Regions from separate parts of the Pseudomonas sp. GW822-FHT04C11 genome, predicted to be linked through region 1. Evidence: predicted binding sites of a transcription regulator. Region 1 holds the regulator's gene; each other region holds the start of a gene.
What was found. The regulator sigma-54, encoded in region 1, starts transcription at its own class of promoters, with help from an activator protein. The targets are predictions, from matches to a motif close to ANTGGCATNNANNTTGCTNT.

Region 2: AC1RJ3_RS23725 (CmpA/NrtA family ABC transporter substrate-binding protein) is a predicted target of sigma-54. The motif match lies at 1,744-1,763, and genes of this name have one in related genera.
Region 3: glnA (glutamate--ammonia ligase) is a predicted target of sigma-54. The motif match lies at 2,106-2,125, and genes of this name have one in related genera.
Region 4: AC1RJ3_RS19370 (flagellar basal body rod protein FlgF) is a predicted target of sigma-54. The motif match lies at 1,928-1,947, and genes of this name have one in related genera.

What each region holds. Positions count from the first base shown of each region.
Region 1 covers NZ_JBXAMS010000016.1:17,972-21,575, reverse strand. Annotated here, with positions in the region: gene lptA (lipopolysaccharide transport periplasmic protein LptA) at 1-179, shown strand, start outside; gene lptB (LPS export ABC transporter ATP-binding protein) at 179-904, shown strand; gene AC1RJ3_RS22835 (RNA polymerase factor sigma-54) at 1,086-2,579, shown strand; gene hpf (ribosome hibernation-promoting factor, HPF/YfiA family) at 2,689-2,997, shown strand; gene ptsN (PTS IIA-like nitrogen regulatory protein PtsN) at 3,010-3,474, shown strand; gene rapZ (RNase adapter RapZ) at 3,477-3,604, shown strand, end outside.
Region 2 covers NZ_JBXAMS010000017.1:45,463-49,066, forward strand. Annotated here, with positions in the region: gene AC1RJ3_RS23720 (ANTAR domain-containing response regulator) at 1-379, opposite strand, end outside; gene AC1RJ3_RS23725 (CmpA/NrtA family ABC transporter substrate-binding protein) at 395-1,606, opposite strand; gene AC1RJ3_RS23730 (quinone-dependent dihydroorotate dehydrogenase) at 1,856-2,875, shown strand; gene rmf (ribosome modulation factor) at 3,183-3,398, opposite strand.
Region 3 covers NZ_JBXAMS010000001.1:47,910-51,513, forward strand. Annotated here, with positions in the region: gene AC1RJ3_RS00280 (chorismate mutase) at 1-467, opposite strand, end outside; gene glnA (glutamate--ammonia ligase) at 603-2,009, opposite strand; gene thiI (tRNA uracil 4-sulfurtransferase ThiI) at 2,340-3,604, shown strand, end outside.
Region 4 covers NZ_JBXAMS010000012.1:38,002-41,605, forward strand. Annotated here, with positions in the region: gene AC1RJ3_RS19365 (sigma-54-dependent transcriptional regulator) at 71-1,633, shown strand; gene AC1RJ3_RS19370 (flagellar basal body rod protein FlgF) at 2,002-2,742, shown strand; gene flgG (flagellar basal-body rod protein FlgG) at 2,788-3,573, shown strand.

The DNA of each region.
Region 1 (3,604 bases):
ACCGCGCCAAGGTGATCAACGAAGGCAACACCACCGAAGGCGAGAAAATCGTCTACGACACCGTCAAGCAGGTTGCTAACGCAGGCCGCGCTACCGGTGCCTCGGTCACTGCGCCGCGCCCACGGGTCGATATGGTGATCCAGCCGAAAAAGAAAACCGACGAGCAGAAGGCCCAGTAATGGCAACTCTGAAAGCCCAGCATCTGGCCAAGAGCTACAAGAGCCGCCAGGTCGTGCGTGACGTCAGCCTGTCGATCGACAGCGGCCAGATCGTCGGCCTGCTTGGCCCGAACGGTGCCGGCAAGACAACCTGCTTCTACATGATCGTGGGCCTGGTCCAGGCCGATCAGGGGCGCGTACTGATCGACGACCTGGACGTCAGCCACCAGCCAATGCACGGTCGTGCACGAGCGGGTATCGGCTATCTGCCACAAGAAGCGTCGATCTTCCGCAAACTCTCGGTCGCCGACAACATCATGGCCATCCTCGAGACCCGCAAGGAACTCGACAAGGCCGGTCGTCGCAAAGAGCTGGAAAGCCTGTTGCAGGAATTCCACATCAACCATATCCGCGACAACCTCGGCATGAGCCTTTCCGGTGGCGAACGTCGCCGTGTGGAAATCGCTCGCGCCCTGGCCACGGCACCGAAATTCATCCTGCTCGACGAACCTTTCGCCGGCGTGGACCCGATTTCGGTGGGCGACATCAAGCAGATCATTCATCACCTCAAGGCCAAGGGTATCGGCGTGCTGATCACGGACCACAACGTTCGTGAAACCCTGGACATCTGCGAAACCGCCTACATCGTCAACGACGGTCAATTGATCGCCGAAGGCGACGCCGAAACCATCCTGGCCAATGACCTGGTCAAGGAAGTGTATCTGGGCCATGAGTTCCGCCTGTAAGCACTGAGGTGCCTGGTCAGTCGCCGGAGCGCTTGCCCCAATAAAACTATACGTATTTATTGTTACAGCGCTCTAGGCAAACACTTCAGTTTCAGGCATATAATTTGCTTATGTTTGGCGCTCCGGCGCCCTGTAGTGGATGGCGCATGTGCGCCGGCGAATAAGGTGTTAAGCCCCTGCCATGAAACCATCGCTAGTCTTGAGAATGGGCCAGCAGCTGACGATGACACCGCAGCTGCAACAGGCCATCCGCCTGCTCCAATTGTCGACCCTGGACCTGCAACAGGAAATCCAGGAGGCACTGGAGTCCAATCCAATGCTCGAACGCCAGGAAGAAGGCGACGACTTCGATAACGCCGACCCGATGGCGGACAATATCGAGCAGAAACCCAACACCGACATCCAGGAACCCTCCTACCAGGAAACCGCGCCGACGGTAGACAACCTCGAGGAAGGCGACTGGAATGAGCGCATCCCTAACGAACTGCCGGTCGACACCGCCTGGGAAGACGTTTACCAGACCAGCGCCAGCAGCCTGCCGAGCAACGATGACGACGAATGGGACTTCACCACTCGCACTTCCGCCGGCGAAAGCCTGCAGAGTCATCTGCTCTGGCAATTGAACCTGGCGCCGATGTCCGACACCGATCGACTGATCGCGGTGACCCTGATCGATTGCATCAACAATCAGGGCTACCTGGACGAAACCCTCGAGGAAATCCTCGAAGCCTTCGATCCGGAACTGGACATCGAGCTCGACGAGATCGAAGCCGTCCTGCATCGCATCCAGCAATTCGAGCCGGCCGGTATCGGCGCACGCAACCTCAGCGAATGCCTGTTGCTGCAACTGCGCCAATTGCCAGCCAATACCCCTTGGCTGGCTGAGGCCAAGCGCCTCGTCATCGATTACATCGACCTGCTGGGCAGCCGCGACTACAGCCAACTGATGCGCCGCATGAAGCTCAAGGAAGATGAGCTACGCCAGGTCATCGAACTGGTGCAAAGCCTGAATCCGCGTCCAGGCTCGCAAATCGAGTCCAGCGAAGCCGAGTACGTCGTTCCCGACGTCATCGTGCGCAAAGACAACGAGCGCTGGCTGGTGGAGTTGAACCAGGAGTCGGTTCCGCGCCTGCGCGTCAACCCGCAATACGCCGGCTTCGTCCGTCGCGCCGACACCAGCGCCGACAATACCTTCATGCGCAATCAGTTGCAGGAAGCGCGCTGGTTCATCAAGAGCCTGCAAAGCCGCAACGAAACCCTGATGAAAGTCGCTACCCAGATCGTCGAGCACCAGCGCGGCTTCCTTGAGTACGGCGATGAGGCCATGAAGCCTTTGGTCCTGCATGACATCGCTGAAGCGGTCGGCATGCACGAGTCGACGATTTCACGGGTGACCACGCAAAAATTCATGCATACCCCACGCGGTATTTATGAACTGAAATACTTTTTCTCCAGCCATGTCAGCACCTCTGAAGGCGGCGAATGCTCGTCCACAGCGATCCGCGCAATCATCAAAAAACTGGTTGCAGCGGAAAATCAGAAAAAGCCGTTGAGTGACAGCAAGATCGCTGGTTTACTGGAGGCACAAGGCATTCAGGTGGCCCGCCGCACCGTCGCCAAGTACCGCGAGTCCCTGGGGATCGCGCCTTCGAGCGAACGCAAGCGGTTGATGTGACGGGCTACGCCATAGCGTTCCAGGGTGTGTTCGAAAGCTTTTCGGACACGCTCTAGTGGCAGGCAAGCCAGCCTGCCGCCTTATGCACTGGCAACGAAGGAGAAGCTGTATGCAAGTCAACATCAGTGGACACCAACTGGAAGTGACCGAACCCCTGCGCATCTACATCGGCGAAAAGCTCGACCGATTAGAAAGGCATTTCGACAAGATCACCAATGTGCAGGTCACGTTGACCGTCGAGAAGCTGCTGCAGAAAATCGAAGCCACGCTGCATATCCCCGGTGGAGAAGTGGTCGCCAACGCTGAGCATAACGACATGTATGCCGCGATCGACGCCCTGACCGACAAGCTGGATAAACAACTCAAAAAGCATAAGGAAAAGACCCAGAGCCTCCTCCAGGGCGCGACCGGTCGTTAACACTCCCAACCCATGATCCGACTTGAAAACATCCTGACCCCCGGCCGTTCTTTGGTGAACGTGCCGGGCGGCAGTAAAAAGAAAGCCCTCGAACAAATTGCCAACCTGATCGCCCGCGAAGTGCCGGGTCTGGCCATGCAGGATGTCTTCGAGAGTCTGGTCGCCCGTGAAAAACTCGGCTCCACCGGTTTTGGCAACGGCATCGCCATCCCCCACTGCCGCCTCAAAGGTTGCGAGTCGCCCATCAGTGCCTTGATGCACCTGGACGCTCCTATAGATTTCGACGCCATCGACGGCGCTCCGGTCGACCTGCTATTCGTTCTGCTGGTCCCGCAAGCCGCTACCGATGCGCACCTGGAACTGCTGCGCCAGATCGCCAGCATGCTCGATCGTAAAGAAGTCCGTGATCGCCTGCGCAGCGCAAAAAGTAATGAAGCCCTGTATCAGGTTGTCCTCGACGAGCAGAACGGTCACTAATCATGCGCTTGATCATCGTCAGCGGCCGTTCTGGCTCAGGTAAAAGTACCGCCCTCGATGTACTGGAGGACAACGGTTACTACTGCATCGACAACCTGCCGGCCGGCCTGTTACCGGAACTGGCCGAGCG
Region 2 (3,604 bases), on a different contig from region 1:
GCAAGGCCTGATCGCTTTCAAAGCGTGCCATGGCCACGTCGAGGATCGGTTGCAGGCGCGCGGCATGAATGCCTTCGACGATGTAGGCACTGACGCCGGACTTGATCGCCTGGCGCATCACGTCCGGGTCGTGTTCGTCGGTGAACATCACGATGGGCCGTGGCTGGTCGCGGCTGACCAGCACCACTTGCTCCAGCACATCGCGGCTCGGTGACTCGGTATCGATCAGGATCACGTCCGGACGCACCGTTTCGACGCGCGCAGGCAGGTCGACGGTCAGGCCTGACTCATCGATCACCTCAAACCCGGCTTCGGTCAGCGCGGCCTTGAGCCGCCCGACCTTTTTCGCGGTGTCGTTGATCAGCAGGATACGCAACATATTTGCAGCCTCCTGTCAGCGGCGGGCGAGAAGAGCGGGGGTGTCGGCCATGGCGTGCAGCTTGAAGCTGCGGGCATACGCCGCCGGGTCCGAGCCATTCCATATTTTACCGTCGATCAACTGGCTGCTGCGCATTTCCTGATCCCGGGCCGCGATGCCCAGCGCACTGGCGGCATCGCGATAGACACCAAGTTGCTGGACCTGACGCGCCACCTGCAGATAGTCCGGGTCTTCGCGCAGCAAGCCCCAACGCCGGAATTGAGTCATGAACCACATGCCATCGGAAAGGTACGGCAGGTTGACGTCGCCGCCGCCATGGAAGCGCAGCGCGTGAGGGTCCTGCCAGCGATTGCCCAGGCCGTCGGCATAATCGCCCAGCAAGCGCGGTTCGATGCAGTCGAGCGGTGCATCCAGGTATTCGGCAGCACTCAATAGTTGCGCGGTGCTGCGGCGGTTTTCCGTGCTTTGTTCAATGAAGCGGCTGGCCTCCAGGATTGCCATGACCAGTGCCCGTGCGGTGTTCGGGTATTGCTCGACGAAGGTGCGGGTGCAGCCGAGGACTTTTTCCGGGTGGTCGGGCCAGATGGTCTGGCTTGTCGCCAGGGTGAAGCCGAGGTTCTGCTTCACCGCACTGGCGCTCCAGGGTTCGCCGACGCAGAAACCGTCGATCCGTCCGGCCTGCAAGTGCGCGACCATTTGTGGCGGTGGCACCACGACGCTGTCGACATCCTGCAACGGATGGATGCCCTGGCTCGCCAGCCAGTAATACAACCACGTGGCGTGGGTGCCAGTGGGGAAGGTCTGGGCGAAGGTGAGTTTTGGGCGACTTTGGTGCACGTGACGTTCCAGCGCTTCAGGACCGGTCACGCCCAGCGCTTGCAGGCCATGAGAAAGGTTGATGCTCTGGCCGTTCTGATTCAGCCCCATCAGCACGGCCATGTCCGTCGCGGCGACGCCGCCGATGCCCAGATGCACCGCATAGATCAAACCATAGAGGCTGTGGGCGGCATCCAGTTCGCCGCTGACCAGTTTGTCCCGCAGGTTGGCCCACGACGACTGGCGCTTTAGGTTCAGGGTCAACCCGTAGGGTTGGGCGAAGCCCTGAGTCGCCGCAACCACCACGGATGCGCAGTCGCTCAGGGCCATGAAACCGAGGTTGATCGCGGTCTTTTCCGGGGCATCGCTGCCATTGACCCAGGCCAGCGGTCCTGCTTCAGGTTCAGTCATCACATAAGCACCTTGCATGAAAAAAGCGCCGTACCCAGGCCCCAAGTGCAAACCAGGCCAGGTGACGACGCCGTTGTCCTTTTTAATCGTTACCTGGCACGCATCCCGCCATTGGCATGGGTGCCGATGTGAGTACCAGTGCAAGGCATATGCCACTGATGGCTGATTTCATCACGCACCTCGCTTGCGACCCCGATGCACGGCTATAATCGCCGCCTTATTTCGCCGCCAACCGAGTCAAATCCGCCCATGTATACCCTGGCCCGCCAACTGTTGTTCAAACTCTCCCCGGAAACCTCCCACGATCTGTCCCTGGACCTGATCGGCGCAGGTGGGCGTTTGGGTCTCAATGGCTTGCTGTGCAAGGCGCCAGCGCAGTTGCCAGTGAATGTCATGGGCCTGGACTTTCCAAACCCGGTGGGGCTGGCGGCCGGTCTGGACAAGAACGGGGCGGCCATCGACGGGTTTGCGCAATTGGGTTTTGGCTTCGTTGAAATCGGCACCATCACCCCGCGTCCGCAACCGGGCAATCCCAAGCCACGGATTTTCCGCTTGCCGCAAGCCGAGGCGATCATCAACCGCATGGGATTCAACAACCTCGGCGTCGATCATCTGCTGGCGCGTGTGGCAGCGGCCAAATACAAGGGCGTGCTGGGGATCAACATCGGCAAGAACTTCGACACGCCGGTTGAGCGTGCGGTCGATGACTACCTGATCTGCCTGGACAAGGTCTACGCCCACGCCAGTTATGTAACGGTCAACGTCAGCTCGCCGAACACTCCGGGCCTGCGCAGCCTGCAGTTTGGCGATTCGCTCAAGCAACTGCTCGAAGCCTTGCGTCAGCGTCAGGAAGATCTGGCTCAACGCCACGGCAAGCGTGTACCGCTGGCGATCAAGATTGCACCGGACATGACTGACGAAGAAACCGTTCAGGTGGCACAAGCGCTGATCGACACCGGGATGGACGCGGTAATTGCGACCAACACCACCCTGAGCCGCGTAGGCGTCGAAGGCATGGAATACGGTGACGAGGCGGGCGGCTTGTCCGGCGCTCCGGTGCGCGACAAGAGCACTCACACGGTCAAGGTGTTGGCAGCCGAGTTGGCCGGGCGTTTGCCGATCATCGCGGTGGGCGGTATTACCGAAGGCAAGCACGCGGCTGAGAAAATCGCTGCGGGCGCCAGTCTGGTGCAGCTCTACTCTGGCTTCATTTACAAAGGCCCTGCGTTGATTCGCGAATCGGTGGATGCCATCGCCGCCCTGAGATAACCCCAACCCACGTGGCGAGAGGCCTTTGTGGCGAGGGAGCTTGCTCCCGCTGGGGCGCGAAGCGGCCCTAAAATCAGCAAATGCGGTGCATCAGGAATAACGCGGTGTCTGGATAGGGGCCGCTTCGCTGCCCAGCGGGAGCAAGCTCCCTCGCCACACAGTATTTCATCGTTGGTTTTGAGTTGATTGCAGGAATAAAAAAGGGCTCCTCGAAGGAGCCCTTGGGCCGAAGCCCGCCGTCCGGAGAGGACGTGCGTGGTTAAGTCGTTACCTGTTCAGATTTTCGTGTCGGAGTGTGTGCCCTGTTTTAGCCGACGGCGTGAAGTTCGTTGAGTCTATGGATTCCCGCAGTGCCGGTCATACCGTCCCAGTTGTCGCCGCGTCCTTCTCGCCAGCCGTTGATCCAGGCTTGGCGTACCGACGGTAGAGTAAAGGGGCAAAGCTCACGGGATTTTCCACCAACGCCATATTGATATCCGCGCAAAAATGCTCTTTCCAACGGATCACGCTTAAGTCTTCTCATAGGGTGTTTCCCTCACTTGTTGACTGTATTTGTCGCGTCGACCTCGATTGAGGTCAGGCAGAAAAATTTCTGCCGTTGGTGGCTCGCTGCCGGCGTCACGAGCCAAGGTGTTGACGTCGTTGCGGCGTCAACCTGTGTTGAGTTCTAACCAATGCGTCACATCGAGGGAATGATCGTTTTGTCATAAGGACGTAACGATAATGATG
Region 3 (3,604 bases), on a different contig from region 1:
TCATTGCGATACGGGGTGAAATCGGCCAATTGCTGCAGCAGGCGTGTTTGCAGCAGGTCGAGTTGCGGGCGGATCAGGCCAACGAGGTCGGGGCGAGGGTCGTTGGGCGCTTTGCCTTGTGCGTGCCAGTCGGACAAATGCGCGTACTGCACTAACTTGTTGGCTTCGATCTGCGCCGAGAAGAACTGCTCAACGGCTTCATTGCTCAATTTATAGTAGGGCGCTTCGGCAATAGCATCGGCAATGACTTCACGTTCACGCTGACGGTCCTCGACAGGCTTGCCGCTGTCCCACTTGCTCAGCGCGACCTTGTCAGCAATCACCAGTCGCTCCTGAATGGTGCTGAGCAGCGGGGCGAGGGCCGCGGGTGCCGGGGTTGGAGCTGGAGCATGAGTGGCAGTGGTGGCAGCGCAGGCAGTGTTGGCGAGCAGGACGGTGAACAGTGCAAGGCTCAAGCGTAGGTACATGGGACGTCTCTTCTTCATTCCGTGGAAGGGCATGATGCCTATAACAGTAGGCCTGATAATAAGTGTTCGCCCACAAAAAAGGCCTCCCGAAGGAGGCCTCTTTTTTGTTACGCCGCTTGCGCGGGCGTTACTGGATCAGCAGCTGTAGTACAGCTCGTATTCCAGTGGGTGTACGAAGGTGCGTACTTTGATTTCTTCTTCGCTTTTCAGGGCGATGTAAGCGTCGATGAAGTCGTCGCTGAAAACGCCGCCTTTGGTCAGGAACGCACGACCTTTGTCCAGCTCTTCCAGGGCTTCTTTCAGGCTGCCGCAAACTTGTGGGATCTCTTTCGCCTCTTCAGGCGGCAGGTCGTACAGGTTTTTGTCAGCCGCATCGCCTGGGTGGATCTTGTTCTGGATGCCGTCCAGGCCAGCCATCAACAGTGCAGCGAAGCCCAGGTATGGGTTGGCTGCCGGATCCGGGAAGCGTGCTTCGATACGGCGAGCGCGAGGACTCGACACGTAAGGAATACGGATAGAAGCGGAACGGTTGCGAGCCGAGTAAGCCAGCATTACTGGAGCTTCGAAGCCTGGGACCAGACGCTTGTAGGAGTTGGTCGACGGGTTGGTGAAGCCGTTCAGGGCCTTACCGTGCTTGATGATGCCGCCGATGAAGTACAGGGCGGTGTCGGACAGGCCGGCATAACCTTCGCCAGCGAAGGTGTTCTTGCCATCTTTGGCGATGGACAGGTGAACGTGCATACCCGAACCGTTGTCGCCGTACAGCGGCTTAGGCATGAAGGTCGCGGTGCGGCCGTATGCATCGGCAACGTTGTGTACGCAGTACTTCAGGGTCTGAACTTCGTCAGCCTTGGCGACCAGGGTGTTGAACTTCACACCGATTTCGTTCTGGCCGGCAGTCGCCACTTCGTGGTGGTGAACTTCGATGACCAGGCCCATTTCTTCCATGGCGTTGCACATGGAGGTACGGATTTCGTGGTCATGGTCGAACGGCGGAACCGGGAAGTAGCCGCCTTTGACGCCTGGACGGTGGCCTTTGTTGCCGCCTTCCACGTCCTGGTCGGACATCCACGAACCTTGTTCGGAGTAGATCTTGAACATCGAGCCGGAGATGTCGGACTTGAACTTCACTTCGTCGAAGATGAAGAACTCAGGCTCTGGACCGACGAAAACGGTGTCGCCGATACCGGTGGACTTCAGGTATTCCTCGGCGCGCTTGGCGATGGCACGTGGGTCACGGTCATAGCCTTGCATGGTCGAAGGCTCGATCACGTCGCAAACCAGGATCAGGGTCGGCTCTTCGGTGAACGGGTCCAGAACGGCAGTGGTGTCGTCCGGCATCAGGATCATGTCGGAAGCTTCGATGCCTTTCCAGCCAGCAATGGAGGAACCGTCGAACATTTTGCCTTCTTCGAAGAAAGCTTCATCCAGCGCATCGCGAGCCGGCATGGTCACGTGGTGCTGAGTGCCTTTTGTGTCCGTGAAGCGCAGATCAATCCACTTGACGTCATGATCTTTGATGAGTTGAACCGACTTCGACATAGTGTCCTCCGGGTGGCTTCGGGCTTAGTAATGGATGCCCTTAGAATGTGGGTGATGCCGGCGCGAATACTCTGCCTTGGCAACCTGCCTCACAAGGGAGCAAATTGCATGCCAGTGCCCCGACTTGGGTTTATTGCCCCAATATCACGCTTATAAAGGTGTAACGCGCTTTAAAACAGGAAATCTCGCCCCTTAATGTAGCGTTCAATTTCAAAAATGACCTGTTTTGGTGCATTGAAAACCATCTGCACATTAACTGGTTAAACCTTGAGCAATTTCCGCTATAATCCGCGCCCCCCTTTTTCGGCTGGCCCTGCGCGCGCTGTTTTCATGAAACTAATCGTAAAAGTCTTCCCCGAGATCACCATCAAGAGCCGCCCGGTACGGACGCGTTTCATCCGTCAATTGGCCAAGAACATCCGTGCTGTGCTCCGCGACCTGGACCCGGCCGTGGTGGTGAACGGCGTGTGGGACAACCTCGAGCTGGAAACGCACGTCAGTGACCCCAAGGCCTTGAAGGACATGACCGAGCGCCTGAGCTGCATGCCGGGCATCGCGCATTTCCTGCAGGTCGACGAGTACCCGCTGGGCGACTTCGACGACATCGTTGCCAAGTGCAAGCAGCACTATGGTGATTCGCTGGCCGGGAAGATCTTTTCGGTGCGCTGCAAGCGTGCCGGCAAGCACGAATTCAGCTCGATGGACGTCGAGAAATACGTCGGCAGCCAGCTGCGTCGTCAGTGCGGCGCCGCCGGGATTTCGCTTAAACAGCCTGAAATCGAAGTTCGCATCGAAATTCGCGACAAACGGTTGTTCGTGATTCACAGCCAGCACAACAGCATCGGCGGCTACCCGCTCGGCGCGCTGGAACAGACCCTGGTGCTGATGTCCGGCGGTTTCGATTCCACCGTCGCGGCTTACCAGATCATGCGCCGCGGGCTGATGGCCCACTTCTGCTTCTTCAATCTCGGCGGGCGTGCCCACGAATTGGGCGTAATGGAAGTCGCGCATTTCATCTGGAAGAAGTACGGCAGCTCCCAGCGCGTGTTATTTGTCAGTGTGCCGTTCGAGGAAGTGCTGGGAGAAATTCTCGGCAAAGTCGATAACAGTCATATGGGCGTAGTATTGAAGCGTATGATGTTGCGCGCTGCGTCCCGGATCGCTGATCGACTGGACATCGAGGCGCTGGTCACCGGCGAAGCGATTTCCCAGGTTTCCAGCCAGACGCTGCCGAACCTGTCCGTGATCGACTGCGTGACCGACAAGCTGGTGTTGCGTCCGCTGATCGCCAGTCACAAGCAGGACATCATCGACCTGGCCAACGAAATCGGCACCGCCGATTTCGCCAAGCACATGCCGGAGTACTGCGGGGTCATTTCGGTGAACCCCAAGACCCACGCCAAGCGTCCGCGCGTGGAGCATGAAGAGAAAGAATTCGATATGGCAGTGCTCGAGCGTGCGCTCGAGAACGCCAAGCTGGTGCCGATCGATCGGGTGATCGACGAATTGGGCCAGGATGTGCAGGTTGAAGAAGTCAGTGAGGCGCTGGCCGGTCAGATCATCATCGACATCCGTCACCCGGATGCCGCCGAAGA
Region 4 (3,604 bases), on a different contig from region 1:
ACAACAAACTTCGCGCCTCGGCAGAAAAATCCTCGCCATGCGCCTCATTTACCACCGTTCGGGCCTTTATATGCGTATCAAAGTCCACTGCCAGAACCGCATCGGTATCCTGCGCGACATTCTCAACCTGCTGGTGGAGTACGGGATCAACGTCGCCCGGGGTGAGGTCGGCGGCGAGCATGGCAACGCGATCTATCTGCATTGCCCGAACCTGATCAACCTTCAGTTCCAGGCACTGCGTCCGAAGTTCGAGGCCATCACCGGTGTATTTGGCGTCAAGCGCGTAGGGCTGATGCCCAGCGAGCGTCGGCACATGGAGCTGAACGCCTTGCTCGGCGCGCTGGAGTTTCCGGTGCTGTCGATCGACATGGGCGGCTCGATCGTCGCGGCCAACCGTGCCGCCGCGCAATTGCTCGGGGTGCGGGTGGACGAGGTGCCGGGCATTCCCTTGTCGCGGTATGCCGAGGACTTCGATCTGCCGGAGCTGGTTCGCGCCAATAAATCGCGGATCAATGGCTTGCGGGTCAAGGTCAAGGGCGACGTGTTCCTGGCCGATATCGCGCCGTTGCAATCGGAGCATGACGACAGCGAGGCCATGGCTGGTGCGGTGCTGACGTTGCACCGGGCGGACCGGGTCGGCGAACGCATCTATAACGTGCGCAAGCAGGAGTTGCGCGGTTTCGACAGCATTTTCCAGAGTTCGAAGGTCATGGCCGCGGTGGTGCGTGAAGCGCGACGCATGGCGCCACTGGATGCGCCGCTGCTGATCGAGGGCGAGACCGGCACCGGTAAAGAACTGTTGGCGCGCGCCTGCCATCTGGCCAGCCCGCGTGGACAGTCGCCGTTGATGGCGCTCAACTGTGCCGGGTTACCAGAATCGATGGCTGAGACCGAGCTGTTCGGTTATGGCCCAGGGGCGTTCGAAGGGGCGCGCGCCGAAGGCAAGCTCGGGCTGCTGGAACTGACGGCGGGCGGTACGTTGTTTCTCGATGGTGTCGGGGAAATGAGCCCGCGCTTGCAGGTGAAATTGCTGCGGTTCTTGCAGGACGGTTGCTTCCGCCGGGTCGGCAGCGATGAAGAGGTTTACCTGGATGTGCGGGTGATCTGCGCCACCCAGGTCGATTTGTCTGAACTGTGTGCCAGCGGTGAATTCCGTCAGGATCTTTACCATCGATTGAATGTGCTTTCGCTGCACATCCCGCCGCTGCGTGAATGCCTCGACGGTCTGACGCCGCTGGTCGAGCACTTTCTCGATCAGGCCAGTCGGCAGATTGGTTGTCCACTACCGAAGCTGGCACCGGCGGCGATGGAGCGGCTCAGTCATTACCACTGGCCGGGCAATGTCCGGCAGTTGGAGAACGTGCTGTTTCAGGCGGTTTCGCTGTGTGACGGCGGCACGGTCAAGGCGGAGCATATTCGCCTGCCGGATTACGGCGTGCGCCAGCCTCTGGGGGATTTCTCGCTGGAAGGCGGGCTGGACGAGATTGTCGGGCGTTTCGAAAAGGCGGTGCTGGAGCGGTTGTATTCCGAGTACCCGAGCAGTCGCCTGTTGGGCAAGCGCCTCGGGGTTTCTCATACCACCATCGCCAACAAACTGCGTGAATACGAAGTCGGTAAAGAACCGGGCGCATAGCCTGTGATGGACGGGCTCTTTGTGGCGAGGGAGCTTGCTCCCGCTCGGGCGCGAAGCGGCCGCAACTTCCGTCGGCGGGTAATGCCTGCTGGAACTTCATTGTTGTTTTTGGGGCTGCTTTGCAGCCCAGCGGGAGCAAGCTCCCTCGCCACGGTGAATGTGTCGCGTGTAAAAGGCCGACACTTGCCGTAAGCGGCATAACCGCGCCGGTTTTTCGTCTTTGATGCCATTGCCCATTCTCCTCCAATTCCTCTCAAGTCCTTTGTTTATAGGGCTTCGAACCCCTGCGTGAAAGTTGGTCTGCAAATTGCTTGAGGCTCAACAGTACAGCGGTGGGCGGCAAACGTCCGACATGCAGAGGAAAGACTGTGGACAAGTACCTTTATGTGGCAATGACCGGCGCCAGCCAGAACGCACTGGCGCAAAAGGCTCATGCCAACAACCTGGCGAACATCTCCACCAACGGTTTTCAGAAAGACCTGGAGCAGGCGCGGTCGATGCCGGTGTTTGGCGACAGCTTTCCGGCGCGAGCGTTTGCCCTGTCCGAACGTCCGGCCACCGACTTCTCTCCAGGCGCGATGATTGAAACCGGTCGCGACCTCGATGTAGCGGTTCAGGGCAGCGGCTGGATTGCCGTACAGAATCCGAGCGGTGGCGAAAGCTATGTGCGCACCGGCAGCCTGAATGTCGACGCCTTGGGCGTGTTGCGCGCCGGCAACGGCATGCCGGTCATGGGCAACGGTGGCCCGATTGCCGTGCCGCCCGAGCAGAAAATCGAAGTCGGCCAGGACGGCACCATCAGCATTCGGTCAATGGGTGAAGGTCCGCGCGTCATCGCAGAAATCGACCGCATCAAGCTGGTCAACCCGGACATCAAGAACATGACCAAGGGGCTGGACGGTTCGATCAACACCGCAGACGGCAAGCCGGCACCGGTCGATGCCAATGTGCAACTGGTGTCGGGCTTCCTTGAGTCGAGCAACGTCAATGCCGTTGAAGAGATGACCTCGGTGTTGGCCTTGTCCAAGCAATTCGAGCTGCACATCAAGATGATGAACACCGCCAAAGACGACGACCAGGCCATGGCTCGGGTCTTGCAGATCAGCTAATTATCAGAACGTCGCGCCGTAAAACAGGCGCACGAGGAGAATTGAATGCTTCCGGCTCTATGGGTTGCCAAAACAGGTCTGTCCGCCCAGGACACCAACCTGACGACTATTTCCAACAACCTGGCAAACGTATCGACCACGGGTTTCAAGCGTGACCGTGCCGAGTTCCAGGACTTGTTGTACCAGATCAAGCGTCAGCCAGGCGCCCAGTCGACCCAGGACAGCGCACTGCCGTCGGGTCTGCAATTGGGTACCGGTGTGCGCATTGTCGGCACTCAGAAAAACTTCACCGCCGGTAGCCTGCAAACCACCGACCAACCGCTGGACATGGCGGTCGACGGTCGCGGTTTCTTCCAGATCCTGCAGCCGGATGGCACCACCGCCTACACCCGTGACGGTACGTTCCACCTGGACTCCAATGGCCAGATCGTCAACGCCAGCGGCTTTGCCCTGGAACCCGCCATCGTCATTCCGAACAATGCACAGACCTTCACCGTCGGTCGTGACGGCACCGTGTCGATCACCGTTCCAGGCGCTGCTGCCGCGCAAGTGATCGGCAACCTGCAAACCGCCGACTTCATCAACCCGGCCGGTCTGCAGGCGATGGGCAACAACCTGTTCCAGGAAACCGCCGCCAGTGGCGCGCCGCAAATCGGTACGCCGGGCCTGAACGGTTTTGGTACCACGCTGCAGAACACCCTGGAAACCTCCAACGTCAGCACCGTTGAAGAGATGGTCAACATGATCACCACTCAACGCGCTTACGAGATGAACTCCAAGGTGATTTCTACCGCCGACCAGATGCTCTCGTTCGTAACGCAGAATCTGTAATCAAGTCTATGAGGCGGCATGCAGCCGCCTG